2 linked regions of the Undibacterium sp. 5I1 genome follow. The protein of the gene in region 2 binds, or shares a complex with, the protein of the main gene of each other region. Links are inferred from orthologs where the notes say so. Each region holds a gene or a part of one and is shown on either strand. Other genes may lie near its edges.

Region 1 (3,063 bases), 1.5 Mb from region 2 along the record:
GCCGCCATCGTTGCGGACAATGCCCGCGGTGTAAATGACACCGGCTCCCCAGAAGTGCAAGTTGCTTTATTGACTGCACGCATCAATGACTTAAACGGTCACTTCAAAGCACATGCTAAAGATCACCACTCACGTCGTGGTCTGATTATGATGGTTAACCGTCGTAAAAGTCTGCTGTCTTACCTCAAAGGTAAAGATTTGAACCGTTATCGTTCACTGATCGAAAAACTCGGCTTGCGTAAGTAATTCATTGCTATATATTTATTACATAGCAAAAATGTTGTAGCAGAAAGCCTGCCTCAGTTCGCTGTCGCAGGCTTTTTGCTGTTTATGGTTTGTAGTTGGTGGTTGGTAATTAGTATCTTGTAATTGAGTCTGTAATTGTTTAATGCAGGAAAGCGAATCCAAGATTCGCTCGCGGTGAGGTGGACGACAGCGCCTGAAAATCTGTCGGCAAAATAGAAAGGACACATTGTGTTTAATAAAGTTACGAAAACTTTCCAGTACGGTCAACATCAAGTGACGTTGGAAACAGGCGAGATCGCTCGTCAAGCCTCTGGCGCAGTCTTGGTATCAATTGAAGATACCGTTGTATTAGCAACCGTTGTTGCAAAAAAAGACGCTAAGCCAGGTCAAGATTTTTTCCCTCTGACGGTTGATTACCTTGAGAAAACTTATGCTGCTGGTCGTATTCCAGGCGGTTTTTTCAAGCGTGAAGGTCGTCCATCTGAAAAAGAAACACTGACATCCCGTCTGATCGATCGTCCAATTCGCCCTCTGTTCCCAGAAGGCTATTTGAATGAAGTGCAGGTGATCATTCATGTCTTATCCGTCAACCCTGAAATCGATCCCGATATCGCCGCGATGATCGGCGCTTCTGCCGCGATCTGCGTTTCTGGTATTCCATTCAGTGGCCCAGTCGGCGCCGCACGCGTGGGTTATATCGATGGTCAATATGTATTGAATCCAACCGCGACTCAGTTAAAAACATCCGCTATGGATCTGGTTGTTGCCGGTACTGAGCAAGCAGTTTTGATGGTTGAGTCTGAAGCGCAACAATTATCTGAAGAAGTTATGCTGGGTGCCGTAGTGTACGGTCACGAGCAAATGAAGGCAGTGATTGATGCAATTCATGATTTAGTTCGCGATGGCGGCAAGCCAGAAGTTGAATGGGCGCCAGCACCAAAGAATGAGCCGCTAATCGCGGCTGTTTCTGCAGTAGCAGAGCCTTTATTGCGCGCTGCTTATCAAACGCGTGAAAAGCAAGCTCGTACGCAATTGCTTAAAGATGCAAGTGCAAAAGTCAGTGCTGCATTGGCTGAGCAAGCCGCAGCGTCAGGCACATCGGTACCGGATTCTTCCGATGTAGGCAATATCATGTTTGATTTGGAATCGAAAATTGTTCGCTCCCAAATTCTGGATGGTGAGCCACGTATTGACGGTCGTGATACCCGCACAGTGCGCCCGATTACGATTCGTACTGGCGTGTTGCCACGTACGCATGGTACGGCTTTGTTTACTCGTGGTGAGACGCAGGCTTTGGTGATTGCGACTTTGGGTACAGCACGTGATGAGCAAAAAATTGATGCGTTGATGGGCGAATACACAGATCGTTTCATGCTGCATTACAACATGCCCCCGTTTGCTACTGGTGAAACTGGTCGCGTTGGTACGCCTAAGCGCCGCGAAATCGGTCACGGTCGTTTGGCTAAACGTGCTTTGTTAGCGGCGTTACCGTCGCCTGAAGATTTTAGCTACTCAGTACGTTTGGTTTCAGAAATTACTGAATCCAACGGATCTTCCTCAATGGCGTCGGTTTGCGGTGGCTGTTTAGCATTGCTGGATGCTGGTGTGCCGATGAAGGCTCACGTAGCCGGTATCGCCATGGGCTTGATTAAAGATGGTAACAAGTTTGCCGTTTTGACTGACATTTTGGGTGATGAAGATCATTTGGGCGATATGGACTTTAAGGTCGCCGGTACTGCTGAAGGTATTACTGCCTTGCAAATGGATATCAAAATCCAAGGCATTACAAAAGAAATCATGCAAGTCGCTTTGGCGCAAGCTAAGGAAGGTCGCGTACATATTCTCGCCAAAATGCAAGAGGCTGTACCGCATGGCAAGGCAGAATTATCCGACTTTGCACCACGTCTGATTACCGTCAAAATTAACCCAGAAAAAATCCGTGATGTCATCGGTAAGGGCGGCGCTGTGATCCGCGCTTTAACTGAAGAAACTGGTACCCAAATCGATATTAGCGATGAAGGCGTAGTGACAATTGCTTCAGTGGATGCAGCAGCCGGTCAAGAAGCCAAACGTCGTATTCAGGAGCTGACTGCAGAAGTTGAAGTCGGTAAAGTTTATGATGGCACAGTACTGAAGTTGTTGGACTTTGGTGCGATCGTCCAGATCATGCCAGGTAAGGATGGCTTGTTGCACATTAGTCAGATCGCTAATGAGCGCGTCAATGCAGTTGCCGATTACCTTAAAGAAGGCCAGCAAGTACGCGTCAAAGTATTAGAAACTGACGATCGTGGTCGCTTTAAATTGTCAATGAAGGCAGCAGCTCCAGAAGTTGAAGCTCAGCCTCAGTAATCTTGACTACCTAAATATTTGCTATGCATTGCTATAGCAATTAGCTTCTCTCAAAAACGCCTGTGCTTACGCGCAGGCGTTTTTTTATCGCCGTACAATAGTATTTTTTAAACAGGACAAAATCATGCGTGCAATTGAAATTACACAGTACGGTAAGCCAGAAGTTTTGCAATTGTGTGAGCGTCCAATTCCCGAGGCTAAAGCGGGCGAAGTATTGATTAAGGTGCATGCGGCAGGTATTAACCGTCCGGACGTTTTTCAGCGTCTTGGTCAGTATCCGGTTCCTCCAGGGGCGTCTGATTTGCCGGGCTTAGAAGTCGCAGGCGAGATTGTTGGCGGTGATTTGGGCGACTCTGGATTTAAAAAAGGTGATTTGGTCTGCGCCCTTGTGCAGGGTGGTGGCTATGCAGAATATTGTGTAGCTCCGGCGCCGCAATGCCTGCTTTTGCCGGAAGGACTCTCTTTAAT
Region 2 (3,886 bases):
TCCAGCAAGAGATGTCTGTATATTTATTACAGGTGTGCTTGCAGGTTGATAGTTTTAATCCAGTGTGATCGATCCTGCCAAACACAATTTTATTAAAGATGGTTTGGCGCTCATCAAGTTGCTCATCGCCTGGCGTTGTCTTCCTGTTGCAACAAAAAATAGGAATCAGATAACGCGGGGGACATGTGCACTCGATCCACGGTTGAAACTATCCGCGCCTAGTGCGCAATAGAACAATGAGAAGAATGATGGCAGTACTGAAAAGATGCAGCGAAAAATATCCTCGCTCACTCGTTTAGCTACTCGCCCAGCAATTTTTATTTCTGTTGCGCCTGAGGCATTTCCCGCCCCCTCAAACTCTCCGTTCTCGCATACATCCCCAATGTAAGCAAGTTGCCAGCCTCACTCTATAGAGGTAGCAACAAAAGATGACCATAAGGTCACGGAGTAAAAAATGAAACGCATGCTATTTAATGCAACGCAGCAAGAAGAACTGCGCGTCGCCATCGTCAATGGGCAAAAACTCATCGACATCGATATCGAAACCGCCGGACGTGAATTACGTAAGTCCAATATTTACAAAGGCGTTATCACTCGTATTGAACCCTCACTTGAAGCCTGTTTCGTCAATTACGGCGAAGAACGTCACGGCTTTTTGCCTTTTAAAGAAGTCGCCCGCGGCTACTTTAAAGAAGGTATCGACGTCCGTAACACCAGCATCAAAGATGCGTTACGTGAGGGCCAGGAAATCATGGTCCAGGTCGAAAAAGAAGAGCGTGGCAATAAAGGCGCTGCCCTTACCTCTTTCGTCTCTTTGGCAGGTCGCTATTTAGTTCTGATGCCAAATAATCCGCGTGGCGGTGGTGTGTCCCGTCGCGTGGAAGGCGAGGATCGTCAAGAACTACGCGAAACCATGGACAAACTGGATCTACCAGGCGGTATGTCCGTGATTGCCCGTACCGCAGGTATTGGTCGTAATGTCGATGAATTGCAATGGGATTTAAATTACCTGATGCAACTTTGGCGTGCGATTGAAGGTGCAGGTAAATCTTCTGCTGGCGCCTTCCTAATTTATCAAGAATCCTCACTCGTGATCCGCGCGATCCGCGATTATTTCCAACCGGATATCGGCGAAATCCTGATCGATACTGACGAAATCTACGAACAAGCTCAGCAGTTCATGAGCCACGTTATGCCAGACATGGTGCACCGTGTTAAGCGTTACAGTGACGACGTGCCGCTGTTCTCCCGTTTCCAGATCGAACATCAGATCGAAACCGCCTACAGCCGCACAGTACCATTGCCATCGGGCGGCGCAATCGTGATTGATCACACGGAAGCCTTAGTCTCAGTTGACGTCAACTCTGCGCGCTCTACCCGTGGTGGCGATATCGAAACAACGGCTTTCAATACGAATTGCGAAGCAGCCGAAGAAGTAGCGCGCCAGTTGCGTTTGCGCGATTTGGGCGGATTGATCGTGATCGATTTTATCGACATGGAAAACGCTAAAAACCAGCGTGAAGTCGAAACCCGCTTAAAAGATGCCCTGCGCTATGACCGCGCACGCGTCCAGATGGGGAAAATTTCGCGCTTTGGTCTGATGGAATTGTCCCGTCAACGTCTGCGCCCTTCCCTGTCGGAAGGTAGCCATGTTACTTGCCCGCGCTGCAATGGTACAGGTCATATCCGCGATACCGAATCATCTGCTTTACAAGTCCTGCGCATCATCCAGGAAGAAGCAATGAAAGAAAACTCAGCAGCGATTCATGTGCAATCGCCTGTTGACGTTGCAGCCTTCTTACTGAATGAAAAACGTGGTGAAATTCTGAAGATAGAAACGCGTCATCGCGTCACTATCATCCTGATCCCGAACACGCATCTGGAAACACCTCACTACAAGTTAGAACGTCTGAAACATGACGATCCGCGCTTGGAAGAATCTCACGCCAGTTATGCAATGGCAGAGCAGGCAGACACTGACATCGGCTACAGCAAGCGTCAGAAAGAAGACATCAAGCCACGCCAAGAAGCGATGGTCAAGAGCATTACACCTGACACTGCACCTATCGTAGAACGTAAGGAAATCGTCGCACCAGTGCTTGTCGCACCTGTAGCAGCAAGTGAAGGCTTCTTCACTAAGTTTCTGAATCTGTTCCGCTCTAAACCGACTGAACCTGCTGTCGCTAGCGTTGTAACAACGGATGCAACACAAACTCGCGAGCGTTCAGACCGTGGTGAGCGCGATCGTAATAATCGTGGCAGTCGTAATGGCAATCGCAATGGCAACCGCAACGGCAATAATCGTGGACGTGATCGTGATGATAAAGAAGAACGCCCGGTCAATGCACGTGCTGATAAAGAAGTAAAAGACGAAGCGACAAAAACTGCTGCGCCAGAACAAGCTCAGCCACAACAGCAACGCCAACCAAAGCAAGCGCGTCCTCCACGTGAAGACCGCGAGCCGCAAGAAGGCCGCACTGAAGCTAAAGAAGGCAAACCGGAAGGACGTCGTGATCGTCAGCCACGCCAGCGTGGTGAGCGCAAAGACAGCGTAGCTACTGAAACAATGTCTTTGGATACAACTGCCAATACCCAAACAGCAGCACCGGCAGTAGTTACGCCAGGCGCGGTGAATAATGAAGCCGTGGACAACACCAATCTCGCCTTAAACGCCAACGGCAATCCGGTTGACGCTGAGACCAGCGAGCAAGGCGAAAGCCGTCGTCGTCGTCGTCGCGGTGGTCGCAATCGTAATCGTCGTGATCGTGAAGCTGGCGACACTACGGATACTAATGAGAGCAATGACAACCAAGAAGCAAATGACCATCATGAAGGGCATGAGGCGCATAAGACCCGTCAGCATGTTGAGGTAGAGCAAGCACCTGCACCGATATTATCATTGGTAACGCCAGCGATATCGCCGACTGCGGTGCCTGAAATTGTTACAGCGCCGGTTGCTGTATTTAGTACGGCATCCGGTATGGCAGCTACTCCTGCTGCCACTCCTGCAACTACTCCGGTTTCTGCACCTGATCCTGTTTCAACACCCATCTCTATGCCAGAATCTGCAACCGAACCTGTAACAGCAGTCACTTCTGCGCCGGTTACTGTCGCCACGGTTTCTATAGACAAAGCAGCAGAGCCAGCAATCGTCAATCATGTTGTGACTACTGCTGAAGCTGCGCCAGTTGCAATAGTATCTGCACCTGAGACTCCTGCACCGGTGCAAGCTAGTCTTGATCTTGTATCAGCACCAGCGTTGTTAGTGCCAGCAGTGTCGGCGACTGAAGTAGCGCCAGCGTCTGCCAAGCCAGCTGAAACTATCGTCAGTGCCGCTAGCTCTGATGTGGCAACTGAGGTTGCAAGTAATGTTACAGCTGACATTGCAACGCCGGCTGCGTTGCATCAGGCGGTTTCGGTCGAAGCAGCAACACCAAGTGCGCCTGTTATGAAACCGGTTGCACCTGTCGTTATGCCTGTAGAAAGCTTAAATACTATGTTAGAGCAAGCAGGTTTAGCTTTGGCGAGCACCGATCCAGAAAAATTGCGTGCGGCACAAGCGGCAGCGGCAACCGTTAATGTTGCACCGCGTGTACCACGCGAACGCAAACCGGTGGTGCCAGTCTCATCAGAACCCTTAGTAATGATGGAAACTAAGAAAACACCTGCACCGTAAATGCGCTGTTTGTATTTTTATCGTATTCATTAGCGTCTAAATTCAGGTACTGGATACGGTTCTTAATACAGATCTAAATGCAGATCTAAATGCATACAAATAACGACTCGATAACAGCAATGTTGTCGGGTCGTTTTTTTGTATTCAACCAGTTATTCCATCTCGTGGTATCTTTTTGCTCTGCACATCATTTGATCACCCGGTTGGATT

What was found. The genes of interacting proteins can lie anywhere in the genome.
Region 1: the proteins of RGU72_RS02325 (region 2) and pnp are in contact, whole or in part, in a cryo-EM structure (PDB 9QH0), measured with the Escherichia coli proteins. The link is inferred for Undibacterium sp. 5I1 from one-to-one orthologs.

What each region holds. Positions count from the first base shown.
Region 1 is NZ_JAVIWI010000001.1:2,084,580-2,087,642, reverse strand. Bases 43-3,034 are described here. They hold pnp (polyribonucleotide nucleotidyltransferase), read left to right. Parts: upstream 43-474; coding sequence 475-2,595; downstream 2,596-3,034. Other genes in these bases: RGU72_RS09255 (NAD(P)H-quinone oxidoreductase), read left to right, coding at 2,720-3,034; rpsO (30S ribosomal protein S15), read left to right, coding at 43-246. In the rest of the region: more of rpsO, read left to right, coding at 1-42; more of RGU72_RS09255, read left to right, coding at 3,035-3,063. UniProt on the Escherichia coli protein: Involved in mRNA degradation. Catalyzes the phosphorolysis of single-stranded polyribonucleotides processively in the 3'- to 5'-direction. Also involved, along with RNase II, in tRNA processing.
Region 2 is NZ_JAVIWI010000001.1:550,497-554,382, reverse strand. The notes cover bases 62-3,876. They hold RGU72_RS02325 (Rne/Rng family ribonuclease), read left to right. Parts: upstream 62-454; coding sequence 455-3,676; downstream 3,677-3,876. UniProt on the Escherichia coli protein: Endoribonuclease that plays a central role in RNA processing and decay. Required for the maturation of 5S and 16S rRNAs and the majority of tRNAs. Also involved in the degradation of most mRNAs.